DNA from 4 places in the Paenibacillus sp. USHLN196 genome. Region 2 is predicted to be linked to each of the others. Evidence: riboswitches for the same ligand, from Rfam matches in the RefSeq annotation. Region 2 holds a riboswitch; each other region holds the start of a gene.

Region 1 (3,416 bases), on a different contig from region 2:
GTGCATGCCAAGCCGTTCGGCCTGAGTTGCCGCTTCGCGGGCGATGTCGGACGGTGCAGGCAGCATCCATTTCTCAATATGGAAGAGGGAGACGGCTCCCTGCCATATCGCTATAAAGAGAATAACCGCCACAATGGGCGGCCATACACTTTTGAAATAGGCATGCATTAGCGATACTTCTCCGTCAGGGTATCCATGCTGAAGCCAGTAGGGCTATGGGCGATTTTGATCTGGGAGATGATGCTTGGACTGCCAGCCTCCACAAGTACCTCGTGCATTTTACGGACAACCTCCAGCAGTTCCTCCAATTCACCTTCCATCGTTGTGTCGAGTGCGTTCACCTGATATTTCAGGCCGGATTGCTGAATAACTTCAATGGCGCGATCTACGTAAGGATAAGAGTTCTCGCCATTTGGCGTTTTGGGAATAACTTGAATGCTAAGCAGTGTGCTTGCCATGATAGATCACGGCTCCTTTCGTGATAAATTGCATGAATTGAACCAGGTTTACACTTATCACTCCGATTGCAGTACCCTCTTCCGATCGCTGTTATCCCCAGATTTCTTGAATCCATTTTCAATGGGGAAATCCGGAGATAAAGGCGAACACTTTGTTTCTTCAGATGGGTTCTGCACTCTTCGTTCTTGTGTAAAAAAGTTAAACTTAAGCAATTTTTATTGGGGTAAAAACTCGTTTGTATATGCCTTGCTCACATCGATCTGTTCATCCAGCAGTTTTTTGCTAAACATCCAGTCGGTGTAATTCTGCCACACTTCCTGTTTTTGTTCTCCCCAGCGTGGGGCGTCATCTGTGTACTTTGGACTAAGCCATTTCTGGCTTGCCAGTACGAGGTCTTTATCCAGATCCGGTACGGCCTTGATCAGAATGTTGGCTGCGTCTTCGGGATGATCAATCGCATATTGATACCCTTCTGAGGTGGCTTTCAGGAATGCTTTCACCAACTCAGGGTCGTTTTGGATCGTTTGCTCGTTGGTTACGAGGACAGGCGTGTAGTAATCTAATGCTTCTGAATAATCCTTCACATATAACATGTTGATCGGTTCCCCGCGCAGTTCGGCTTCAATACCCGTCCAGGCGTAGAAAATCCACGCAAAATCAATATCCCGTTTTACTGCGGTGAAAAAGTCAGCGTCACCCATGTTAATGTTTTTCACTTTCGATACATCGGCTCCGTCGCCTTCCATAATGGATTGCATCACGGCTTCTTCCACAGGGGAACCCCAACCGCCATAGGTTTTACCTTCAAAATCTTTCGGTGATTTGATATTCCGATCCGCCGGAGCAGCGAACCCGGATGTATTATGCTGAATAACTGCTGCGATGGAGACCAATGGAACACCCTGTGTGCGGGCTTGAGTTACACTCTCCTGATAACTTACGCCAAAAGGCACTTCATTGGAGGCAACCATTGTATCTGCGCCACCGGCACCTGGTTGTACAATCTCCACGTTCAAGCCTTCGGCCTTGTAAAAACCTTGATCTACAGCCGCATACAGGCCGGTATGATTCGTATTTGGTGTCCAATCGAGCACCACTTTAATATCTTTGAGGGCGGCAGTGTCACCTTCGTTGCTGCTTTCCGTATTTGTGTTGCCGTTCTGCCCAGCTGGGGCAGCTTCTTTGCCACCACATGCGGCTACAGTCACCATAAGCACGCACAAGAGCAACAATCCCATCGTTTTACGCCATTTCATTTGTGGTTCTCTCCTTCGGTATGTCCGGCCGATTGGCACGGGGTACTCCTTGGCTTCATATCCAATCATCTTGCATAAATCGACAGATTTATACCAGTTGAGATCTGGATAACGTCACTTTTTTAGCTCTCTGGCTATATAAAAGAACATTAAAAAAGCGCCCCGTATTCCGGGACGCGTGCAGGCGTTAGAGAGGTGGCGTTCAGCCATAGGGCTGTGCCATTTCGATATACTCCGATTCCTACGCTGGCATGATCCAGATCAGGTCTAAGGGTTAGTATCTTGGTGGGATACACTCTCAGCCGGCCAATTCCGACTCCCCTGGGAAACTATGAAGTTACGGGCATTACTAGGTGTAATTATAGGCCAGCGGGTGGAACGTGTCCAGTCAGGAACTGGATGGGGACACGTATGAACTTATCAAACAGGTCGTTATACATATGTATATCAGCCTGTTTAGATGTGTTATTTTCAATAATTATCGTGGCGAATCATATAAGGCAATCTGGCTGAGTGCAAAAGCATCGGATAGTGGGCCATAGCCTAAGTGCTGAAGATCTGGAAGGCTCCCCACAAATACTTGGATCAAATCCGATGTTTGATATCTCGTCGCATCAGGGCTACTTTCCCTATTTCAGCGATCAGCTTTTGATCGTTTGACCTTGCCCGGAGACGCTAGCTTCATTTAAACAACATAATTTAGATACAAAAGGAGATAGTACTGCTATACAAATAATTACTTTTTACATAAAAATGGGGGCGTACTGAATGATCCTTAAAACCATATTCGCAATTATTCTGTCCTATTGTGTCTACGTTTTTTTCACAGCTTACCTTTTATTTTTAGTTCCGTCTCCATCTACTATTGAAAATACGGATATGCAAAAATTGTTAACAGCAGGAAGTACGACAGATCGCGTACTGCTCTTGGAGGACGGCTTTCAATCCGGTCAGGTGAGAATCCAGACCATTCGAGAGGCGAAAACAAGCATCGACCTGGCTTATTACTCCATCCAAAAAGGAAAAACATCTCAACTCTTTTTTGCTGCTTTATTCGATGCGGCTGATCGGGGTGTTCATGTTCGAATCATTTTAGACGGGATTTTTCACAACATGCGCGGAGAATTGCGTGATATTCCAGATGCCATTGCAGCTCACCCCAATGTGGAGTTAAGGTATTATGAACCACTCAACATAGTTATGCCATGGACATGGCATAACCGTCTGCATGACAAGATCTTTCTTGTCGACAACACATATGGCATCATTGGCGGCCAAAATATTGGTGATAGATACATGGCATTGCAACCCAAAAAAGACTATGTATTCGATCGGGATGTCCTTGTTTACAATCCAAACCATAATAAAAACAGCACGGTTGTTGAAATGAAAAAATATATAGATCGGTTATGGGAACATCCATTCACCAAACCAGAAAAACATGCCAAACGTCAGCATCATACAAAGGGGTTACAAGAGCTGGCTCAGCTGGCTGAGTTATATAAAAAAGCTCAGGCTGAGAGCGATCCTTTTGTTAAAGTGTTGCCGAAGGAATGGGCTCAAGGGGCTCTTCGTTCCGACCACGTCGCTTTCATTCACAATCCAATCCAGAGGCTGTATAAAGACCCGACCATGTGGAGAGCATTTGTTCATTTCGCCAATCAAGCAAAGTCGAAAGTGTACCTTCAGACGCCATATGCC
Region 2 (3,416 bases):
TAATGCCATTGTGAATCCTGTCTCCTCCCCGGAAACAGACTCGATCCGGATAACCGCTTCTCCGTTGGAGGTATAGGTCGAGTTCATATTTACGGAAAAGTCCGTACCATTCAGCGTGAATGCTGCTTCGCCACCGATATACAATTGCACATACAGTGTGGATGCAGCCTCATCGGTGGTATACACATATTGATCCAATGAAGCCAGTAACCGTGCGATATTGGGTGGGCAGCAGGCGCAACCGAACCATCCCTGCCGACGTGTCCGCACATGTGCATAATTCGGATTCACCTTGAGCAGCTCCGGATCGGCTTCGAGCGGATTCACATAGAAGAAGCGTTGTCCATCCAGTGACATGCCGCTAATTACGGTATTGTACAGTGCTCGCTCCAATACGTCCGCATACTTGCTGTCCGGCTTGATCTGAAACATGCGTTTTGCCCAGAAAATCAATCCAATCGACGCACAGGTCTCCGCATAGGCAGTGTCTCCCGGCAGGTCATAATCCCCTGTGAATGCTTCCTCTTTGGCAGATGAACCGATGCTCCCCGTAATGTACATTCTCTTGTTGACCGTATTGCTCCATAATCGCTCACATGCTTCTTTCAGCGACTCATCTCCCGTCTCTGCCGCTACGTCTGCCACTGCAGCACACATATACACCAAGCGAACCGCATGGCCTTCCGCTGTATCCTGCGCTCGAATCGGAAGGTGAGACTGAGAGTAGCTATGACGGTGAACCATATCCAGCTCTCCAAAATGCACACTACGCCCACGCTTCTCCCATTCCTGCACAAAATAATGTGGACTGTTCCCCCGCTGCTCAAGAAAATAATGGCTCATATTCAGATAGGCCTCTTTCCCGGTGGTCTGATACAGCTTGAATAGGGCCAGTTCAATCTCCTGATGCCCATCATATCCAGGCAATTGTCCAGGTTCTGTACCGAATACCGTCCCAATATGATCGGCCAGACGAATGACCACATCCAGCAGATTACGCTTACCCGTTGCCTCATAATAAGCGACACCCGCTTCAATCATATGACCTGCACAGTACAGTTCGTGGCATTCCGCCAGATTCGTCCAGCGTGCTCCAGGTTCTTTTAGTGTGAAGTAGGTATTCAAGTAACCGTCAGCTTGTTGAGCCTGAGCAATGGTCTCGATGACCCTATCCACAATGCGTTCCAGCTCTGGATCTGGTTGGGCTGCAAGCAGGTATGACGCAGCTTCGATCCACTTGGCCACATCACTGTCCTGAAATACCATGCCATAATGCTCACCCTCTTCTTCACCCGCAGCAATGCGAAAATTATGAATGGCCCGGCTAGGTTCAGCCCCCTCGATGCGATCATTCAGTGCCTCCCATTGATAGGGGACAACCACGGTCCGTACCAGATCAACATAATGGGACCAGAACGGATCTTTTATTTTATTTCTCATCGGAACCTCTCCTTGTTCTATTCAATATCCTCATTTTACAAATCATTACAGGTCGATGAAATCATCATTTCCAACTGAAATTTGTATGATTACAACCTCACTCTCAGGTTCTGACTCCAAGTCCACCTCAAGAATTCCATCATGCTGCCTCTTTACAGTTCATGTTCAAGTGATATATGCTGAATACACAACTGCATATCTTGTACATTTGCACTAGGGGAGCCCTGCGGCTGAGACGAATATGACTATTCGGACCCTTTGAACCTGATCTGGATCATACCAGCGGAGGGAAGTGGAGCGGCCTTTTAGTAAGCGGAATTTTATCATGTATATGTGAAGATAAATTGCGGATCTAACTTACAGACCCACTCATTTCTCCGGAAATGGGTGGGTCTTTTTTGTTTCTTTTTGCGGAGTACAAGATGCCGTCGTTATTCCAGCAGTCTGACATCAAGGGGGTGAGGATCAGATGAACAACCATGTAACCATTCACAACGTAAGCTTCGCTTTTCCCGAAAAAAAGGATTCCCCCGTGCTCGCCAATGTGTCGCTTCAGGTTCAACAAGGAGAATTTGTCTCGCTCATCGGCTCCAGCGGATCAGGCAAAAGCACGCTCTTCAAGCTGCTCGCAGGCTTGCTTGAACCTACCGTCGGCACCATCGACATTGCCGATGTACCGCAAGGACAAAGGCTCGGACGAGTCGCTTATATGCCGCAGAAAGATCTGCTGTTATCCTGGCGTACCGTCATGGAGAACTGCATGCTGCCTGCCGAGCTGGCACCAGGCCGACAGGACAAGGACAAGCTGCGGGCCGACATCATGGTTGGATTAGCAAGATTCGGCCTGTCAGGTTATGAACATTCCTATCCGGATGAGTTATCCGGAGGCATGCGGCAGCGGGTCGCACTGCTTCGTACTTTGCTTACAGGCGGACAGCTCATGTTGCTGGATGAGCCCTTCGGTGCGCTCGACGCCTTAACCAAACGCGAAATGCATCGCTGGTTGTTGGAGCTGTGGGAGGGCTTTGGCCAAACCTTCTTATTTATTACACATGACATTGAAGAAGCCCTGCTGTTAAGTGACCGCATCATTCTGTTAACTCCAGGGGGTCAAAGTCAGCAACTGTTGGAAATGACGGTTCCTTTGCCACGTCCAAGGCATTCGGACCTGATCTACGAACCGGCTCTCGTGCAGATGAGGCAACAACTGGAGGAACAATTGCATGCAAAATGATAGAGCTGAGGTTAGCGTCTGGACGTGGTGTTCGAAGTGGCTTTCCCAATATGGTTTGTTTATTATGCTCATGCTCTTATTACTGGCGATCTGGGAAATGATTGTACGTATGGGATGGGTGCCTTCCTTCATCATTCCCGCACCCACAGCCATCGCAGGCTCACTGGTTGAGCATCGTCGTCTGCTGCTGACCCTACATCTGCCTGCTACCTTTATGGAGGTTGCTGTTGGTTTTGGCTTGTCCATAGTGAGCGGAATTATGCTGGCGACAGGCATGCATATGAACCGATCGATTAAAAAGGCCTTATATCCCTTCATCGTGATTAGTCAGACCATACCGCTGATTGCCTTGTCCCCCGTATTCATCCTGTGGTTCGGCTACACGCTGTGGAGTAAAGTCGCCGTGGTGTTCCTGATCGCATTCTTCCCCATTGTGGTCAGTACCTACGATGGACTCCGCCAAGGCGATCCGGAGCAGCGTGAACTGCTGCTCACCATGGGCGCTAGCAAATGGGATATTTTTCGCAAACTCCAGGTTCCACTGGCACTCCCTTCTTTTTTCTCGGGGCTAAAGATGTCTGTGGTGTACTGCGTGGTTGGTGCAACGATAGGCGAATGGCTTGGTGGCAGTAAAGGGCTCGGCTACTTCAGCCGCCGCATGTCCAGCAACATGAATACGGATGCGATGTTCGCCGCTATTGTGCTGTTATCCCTGCTGGGAATCATTTTGTTTGCACTGATT
Region 3 (3,416 bases), on a different contig from region 2:
AACAGCAGGAAAAATACAACGGAGAGCAGCAACGCTACGATAATATGTTTGAATCGAATCAGCCTCGGTGATAACGAAGAGGGCAGATCGGATACTTTTGTTTGCAGCGGGGCTTCGCTCTGGGATGTTGGATACATGAATGCCCCTCCTTTGAAGTTCAGTTGAAGATAACAACGACATGAAAAGAGAATTACGTCTATTTCAGAACCTGCTTCAGAGCGATATCTTAAAGTAATATATCTTTATCGTATGTTCCAATATAGTCAAAGTCAATTGATTGAGGGCATTTGTTACGCAATTGTTATATAGTTCTTAAGATATATGGGTAACATTCCCTTAGCGAGTAAATTACAGGGGATTTAGTCTTATAAAAAGGAAAAATTTATAACTTGGCCTATTCAGATCTTGACTCTTTTTGGTTTACAGATGAGACCGTTTCTCATATAATTTATGTAACCAAGTTTCATGTGATGAAACATGAGGAGGGCATCATGCCATGGAAGATCGTAAGTTAACCGTCCGGGCTGTAGAACGGGCGCTGGATATATTATTATGTTTTACCACGCGCAGTGATCTGGGACTCACCGAAATTGCCAGTCAGATTGGTTTGCACAAAAGTACAGTGCATCGCCTGATGGCTACGCTGGAGGATCGAGGCTTTGTCATCCGGGATGCGGCAACGGAGAAGTACCGACTTGGCATACGAATCTGGGAGCTATCAGCCCATATGTCACGCAGTGATGATCCGGCGATTTTGCTGCTGCCTGCAATGGAGCGGCTGAGAGACCGGTTGGGAGAGACCGTAAGTCTGTACCTGCGTGATGGCAGTGAACGGATTCGGATTCAGGCTGTACAAAGTGATCAGGCCATTCGCCGTGTTGCCCCCGTCGGCGTTAGACTCCCGCTATCTGTCGGGGCTTCCAGCAAAGTCTTGATGGCGTTTGCGACGGACGAGGACCGTGAAGAACTGATGAATGGGCCTGAATGGCCGGTATTTATCGATCCAGCGGTGTATTTGGCGCAGATGGGAGACATCCGGGATAACGGATATGCGACGAGTTACGAGGAACGTGAGCCGGGAGCTGCGGCGGTATCGGTGCCGATTATGGATCGTAGAGGCAATATTGCAGCTGCGCTCTCGGTCTCAGGTCCTGTCAGCCGACTTTCGCAGGAGACTTTGCACGAATACGCACCTGTGCTAAAGGAAGCGGCTACGCAGATGGGGCTCATGTTATCCTGATGTTGATGTAAGGTCTGTCACCAATCAAGTTAGTAATCTGGAATATAAAGGTTGTTTTTATGTTCCGGTTGCGCTACTCTGTAATGGACGGCCCAACGGGGCCAGCTTCATTGAATATGAACAGCGGCTTGTGTAAGCCGCAACTTGTTAACGTTACTGGGGGAGTCCGAACTGTCCGGACTGAGACGGAATCGCATGAGATTCCGGACCCTTTGCACCTGATCTGGATCATACCAGCGTAGGGAAGTAATCGGCGATATGACCACAGCCACCACATGATGTGAACCTTGCAGTGCTCCGTTAAGGAGCTGATTGAAGGTGCATTATTGGTGATGGACATCAAAGTCGGTTCCTTCGGGGACCGGCTTTTTTATATACAGGGAACAGGCGATAGCGCGAACTCCATGGGCCTCTTTTTCAATAACCTGCGAAAGTGGGCTTGGATAAGGAGAGAAAATTGCGTAGATCCATGATCTGCGGCAGTCTTCGGTCTGTTTTGAACTGTACATGATGATGTCTCCTCTGGTCTGGCGTAGGATCGCTCTTTCTTCTCTGCATTGCGCATGATTTGGGACAGGTACGTAAGCGAGCTATGCCAACCCAAAACCAAGCGAACGAACAATGAGGAGGAGACAAGCGACATGAGTACAGGAAATCAAACGGGACAACAAGCAATGGAACAGGAACATACGGGTCAGCAGGTGGAAAAGAAAACAGAGGCGGCCGGACGGGTTCAACCCTTTCCGGGCAGCCGCAAAGTCTACATTCAGGGCTCACGGCCGGACATTGCTGTTCCTGAACGTGAAATAGCCCTTCATGACACGAATACTCCCCAAGGGGTGGAGCATAACGAACCGCTGCGTGTCTACGATACGAGCGGCCCCATGACTGATCCCGGATTTCATGCCGATATCCGTGCAGGTCTACCAGCCCTGCGTACCCGCTGGATCACAGAGCGTGGCGATGTCGAGGCTTACCAAGGCCGTACAGTAAAACCCGAGGATAACGGACTAAAGCCCGGAGGGAAGAGAGCTGGAGCCGAAGAGTACCCTGGATTGCGTGGTAAACCGCTGCGAGCACAGTCCGGACGCTGTGTGACTCAGATGCATTATGCGAGGCAGGGAGTCATTACGGCAGAGATGGAGTTTGCCGCCATTCGTGAAGGCGTGGAGCCGGAATTCGTGCGCCAGGAGCTGGCGAGTGGAAGAGCCATCCTGCCGTCTAACATCAATCACCCGGAGAGTGAGCCGATGTTGATCGGTCGTCATTTTCATGTGAAGATCAATGCCAACATTGGCAACTCTGCTGTATCTTCTTCCATCGAGGAAGAGGTCGAGAAGATGACCTGGGCGGTACGCTGGGGATCGGATACCGTAATGGATCTGTCCACAGGCAAAGACATTCATACCACCCGGGAATGGATTATCCGCAATTCACCTGTGCCAATCGGTACAGTGCCGCTGTATCAGGCGTTGGAGAAGGTGAATGGCGAAGCGGAAGCGCTGACCTGGGAGTTATACCGTGACACGCTAATTGAGCAGGCAGAGCAGGGCGTGGACTACTTTACGATTCATGCAGGTGTACTGCTGCGTTATATCCCGATGACGGCCAAGCGGATGACAGGCATCGTGTCTCGTGGTGGGTCCATTATGGCAGCATGGTGCCTTGCGCATCATCAGGAGAATTTTTTGTACACCCATTTTGAAGAAATCTGCGAGATTATGAAAAGGTATGATGTTGCGTTCTCGCTGGGAGATGGACTTCGTCCAGGCAGTATCTACGATGCCAACGATGAAGCTCAGATGGCGGAACTCGCGACGCTTGGAGAACTGACACAGATCGCGTGGAAGCACGACGTGCAGGTGATGATTGAAGGCCCGGGTCACGTGCCGATGCACAAGATCAAGGAGAATGTGGACTTGCAGATGGAGATCTGTCAGGAAGCACCGTTCTATACGCTGGGGCCGCTGACGACCGATATTGCCCCGGGATACGATCACATTACGTCTGCCATTGGGGCGGCCATGATTGGCTGGTTCGGCACATCCATGCTCTGTTACGTTACGCCAAAAGAACATCTGGGCTTGCCTAATAAGGATGATGTACGAGAAGGGGTTATTGCCTACAAGATTGCAGCCCATGCAGCTGATCTGGCAAAAGGCCATCCACGTGCTCA
Region 4 (3,416 bases), on a different contig from region 2:
CAGGGAATAGCCGTGGGGGATCAGAAGATCAACAATTATGCGATTGGTGGAGGCAGACTCGTGAAGAAAACGGCCATCGTAGGTGGGGTAGATCCTTCAACGGGTATCAAGTACTATTACCCCTCCACATGTGGTAATGGTTACCGTGCCGAAGAAGTGTTCACAGATGCAAAACAAGCAGCTGCACAAGGCTATTTTGAGTATAACTGCTCAAATCGTTAGAAGAGCCTGCATGACAAAATCATGGAAGTGGTTCCTGAACTGTTTACATTACTTTCAGAAAAGAAGGGACCTGTGCTAGAATAGGGTTTCGGAACAATATCAAAAGTAATGTCTAATAGATAGGAGCAACCTCATCTTATGAGTTTATTGTCAGTAGAAAACGTGAGTCACAATTTTGGAGATCGCACGTTATTTAAAAATGTATCGTTTCGCTTACTCGCCGGAGAGCGCGTAGGACTTGTTGGTGCCAATGGCGTGGGTAAATCCACACTAATGAACATCCTTACAGGTAAATTGCTTAAAGACAGTGGAAAAGTGGAATGGACACCTAAGGTCCGTTATGGATATTTGGATCAGCACACGAAGCTTACGCCAGGCAAAACCATTCGTGACGTGCTTAAGGATGCATTTCTTCCGTTACTTGAATTGGAAAAAGAAATGATGAATATTACGGACCAGATGGCAGATGCAGACCCAGATAAGCTGGAGCAGTTGCTCGAAGAGATGGGCGATATTCAGGAACAATTGGAGCAGGGCGACTTCTATCTGATTGACGTAAAAGTGGAAGAGATGGCCAATGGTCTTGGTTTGTCCGCGATTGGTCTTGATCGGGATGTTGCTGCTCTAAGTGGTGGACAACGTACCAAGGTGCTTCTTGCCAAGCTTCTGCTTGAGAAACCTACAGCTCTTTTGCTGGATGAGCCGACCAACTATCTCGACGTAGAGCATATTGAATGGCTGTCACGATACCTGAAGGACTACCCGCACGCTTTTCTTCTAATCTCCCATGATACGGAATTCATGAATGAAGTCGTGAATGTCATTTATCATTTGGAATTTGCCAAATTAACGCGATATGCAGCGAACTATAACAAGTTCCTGGAGATGGCGGATATGAATAAAGCCCAACATATTGATGCGTACGAGAAGCAGCAAGAATACATCAAGAAGCAGGAAGATTTCATTCAGCGGAACAAAGCACGTGCTTCCACCTCAGGTCGAGCGAAGAGCCGGGAGAAGCAGCTGGATAGGATTGAGCGTATTGATCGTCCAGATGAAGCGGCTAAACCAACGTTCAAATTCAAGGATGCCCGAGCGAGCAGCAAAACGGTCTTTGAGGGTATCGATTTTGAAATCGGGTATACGTATCCTTTGCTGCCTAAAATGACGATGACGATTGAACGTGGCGAAAAAATTGCCATCGTAGGCTGTAATGGTGTGGGTAAATCGACACTGCTGAAAACCATTCTGGGCAAGATATCTCCACTCAGTGGAAAGACCTTTTTGGGAGATTATCTTGAAACAGCCTATTTTGAGCAGGAAGTTCGTGCTGGGAATATCACACCAATTGAGGATGTCTGGAATGAGTTCTCACATTTAACACAGAATGAAGTCCGGGGGCATCTCGCTCGCTGTGGATTAAAAAATGAGCATATTACCCGTCCGCTTAACATGCTGAGTGGTGGAGAACAAGCCAAGGTTCGTTTGTGCAAGCTCTTGATGCGTGAGAGCAACTGGATTCTGTTCGATGAGCCGACGAACCATCTGGATGTCACAGCAAAAGCCGAGTTGCAGCGTGCCTTGCAAGAATTCAAGGGAACAGTGTTGTTGGTATCTCATGAACCTGATTTCTATGAGGGTTGGGTTACCAAAACATGGAATGTCGAAGAATGGTCTGAGAAGAACTAGACGATTCAGGGAACGTTTAATAGAATTGAACGGTGACAAAAAAAACCGTCTATGGTAACATAAACTACAACTTCATATGAACACTAGGGGGGCCGCACGATGCGGCTGAGATGGAAGAATGCGATTCCGGACCCTTTGCACCTGATCTGGATCATACCAGCGTAGGGAAGTGGCGCGCGCGTTCAGTAAATGACCTGAGCAAACGGAAATTCGAAGGAATTTCAACTGTCTGCTTAGCGAATTGAAACATGCAGTTCCTTGTATAAGTTATGGGTATAAGTTCCATAGCTGTTTTGTACGAAATGAACTGTATGCATCAGTCAGTCATCTGCTCCGATCATTAATACGCAGCCACTCCCCTACGGGAGTGGCTTTTTTGTATTTTCATAGCATTCACGCATGGAAGGAGATGAACAGTACGGTAATTTCTCATGAACATGTACACGGATCATTTGAACTGCATGTTGTATCTACGGGGGCTGGGGATCAAGCCTCTTTTGTGAAAGCAGCAAAGGACGTCTGGCCGTGGGTGGACTATATTCACATACGAGAGAAACAACTCACATGGCAAGAAAAAATCGGTTGGGCTGAAAGTTTGCGAAGTGTGGGAATCCCGTCTTGTCGTATCGTTATCAATGGATCAGAACTGTCCTCACAGAATGAAGGCTATGGCGGTGTGCATTGGGGGCAAGAGGCTATGCCTAAGTATAACACTGCTGTCATAAGCAATATGCAGCGACTTCGTCTGGGTGTATCTGTTCATTCAATCGATGAGGCAAAAATCGCTGAAGAACGGGGAGCCGATTACCTTTTCTTCGGGCATGTCTATGCAACCAATAGTAAGCCTGACCTTGACCCAAGAGGATTGCATGCTCTTGCTGAAGTGTGCTCTGGTGTCTCCGTTCCTGTCATTGCGATTGGGGGCATTGAACCGGCGAATATTCGCGCGATCCGCTCAACGGGAGCACAAGGAGTTGCCGTGATCTCGTACTTATGGGGGAACGATTCACCGGATCGAGCTGCTGCATCATTAAGACAGGCTATCGTTAATACAGAAAGTCTGCGGCGCTGAATCAAGGAGATGAGATGATGAAAGAGAACATAACGGGTCAGAACAGAAATCAGTTCAGTCATCAACTGAAGTCCGAACCGGAATCAACAAGTAAAAGTATTACGTATAGATCGGATAAGATTCATGCCGAAACCATTATTGTAGGTGGAGGCGTCATAGGTTGTGCCATTGCATATGAGCTTGCCTCTCGTGGACAAGATGTACTGTTGGTAGAGCGTTCAGCAATCGCGGGAGGAACTTCGTGCGCCGCGGCTGGAATGCTGGCAGCAGACAGTGAAGATTTTGCTCATCCTTTGATGGCTAAGCTTGCCAGGCAGAGCAGGCAGTTACTTCATGAGCAACAGGTGCTAATGGCTACCCTTAGTGGGTTAGAGGTTGGTCTGCAGCGCCAAGGATTTCTGACCCCTTTTCGTTCATACAGTGAAGTGAGCAG

What was found. Region 2 has a riboswitch for thiamine pyrophosphate ahead of WFI24_RS03400 (ABC transporter ATP-binding protein). Riboswitches for the same ligand answer to the same signal wherever they lie in the genome.
Region 1: it holds a riboswitch for thiamine pyrophosphate, as region 2 does, so the genes downstream of both, WFI24_RS21435 (ABC transporter substrate-binding protein) here and WFI24_RS03400 (ABC transporter ATP-binding protein) in region 2, are expected to answer to the same signal.
Region 3: it holds a riboswitch for thiamine pyrophosphate, as region 2 does, so the genes downstream of both, thiC (phosphomethylpyrimidine synthase ThiC) here and WFI24_RS03400 (ABC transporter ATP-binding protein) in region 2, are expected to answer to the same signal.
Region 4: it holds a riboswitch for thiamine pyrophosphate, as region 2 does, so the genes downstream of both, WFI24_RS03055 (thiamine phosphate synthase) here and WFI24_RS03400 (ABC transporter ATP-binding protein) in region 2, are expected to answer to the same signal.

The regions. Positions count from the first base shown of each region.
Region 1 is NZ_JBBCYH010000009.1:110,673-114,088, forward strand. Features, by position in the region: gene WFI24_RS21425 (ABC transporter permease) at 1-168, opposite strand, end outside; gene WFI24_RS21430 (thiamine-binding protein) at 168-458, opposite strand; gene WFI24_RS21435 (ABC transporter substrate-binding protein) at 675-1,715, opposite strand; TPP riboswitch at 1,936-2,048, opposite strand; gene WFI24_RS21440 (phospholipase D-like domain-containing protein) at 2,484-3,416, shown strand, end outside.
Region 2 is NZ_JBBCYH010000002.1:8,311-11,726, reverse strand. Features, by position in the region: gene WFI24_RS03405 (glycoside hydrolase family 127 protein) at 1-1,440, opposite strand, end outside; TPP riboswitch at 1,646-1,748, shown strand; gene WFI24_RS03400 (ABC transporter ATP-binding protein) at 1,910-2,674, shown strand; gene WFI24_RS03395 (ABC transporter permease) at 2,664-3,416, shown strand, end outside.
Region 3 is NZ_JBBCYH010000018.1:58,934-62,349, reverse strand. Features, by position in the region: gene WFI24_RS29760 (alpha/beta hydrolase) at 1-137, opposite strand, end outside; gene WFI24_RS29755 (IclR family transcriptional regulator) at 497-1,240, shown strand; TPP riboswitch at 1,389-1,502, shown strand; gene WFI24_RS29750 (hypothetical protein) at 1,564-1,749, opposite strand; gene thiC (phosphomethylpyrimidine synthase ThiC) at 1,915-3,416, shown strand, end outside.
Region 4 is NZ_JBBCYH010000001.1:708,411-711,826, reverse strand. Features, by position in the region: gene WFI24_RS03065 (hypothetical protein) at 1-222, shown strand, start outside; gene WFI24_RS03060 (ABC-F family ATP-binding cassette domain-containing protein) at 361-1,911, shown strand; TPP riboswitch at 1,987-2,096, shown strand; gene WFI24_RS03055 (thiamine phosphate synthase) at 2,288-2,983, shown strand; gene thiO (glycine oxidase ThiO) at 2,998-3,416, shown strand, end outside.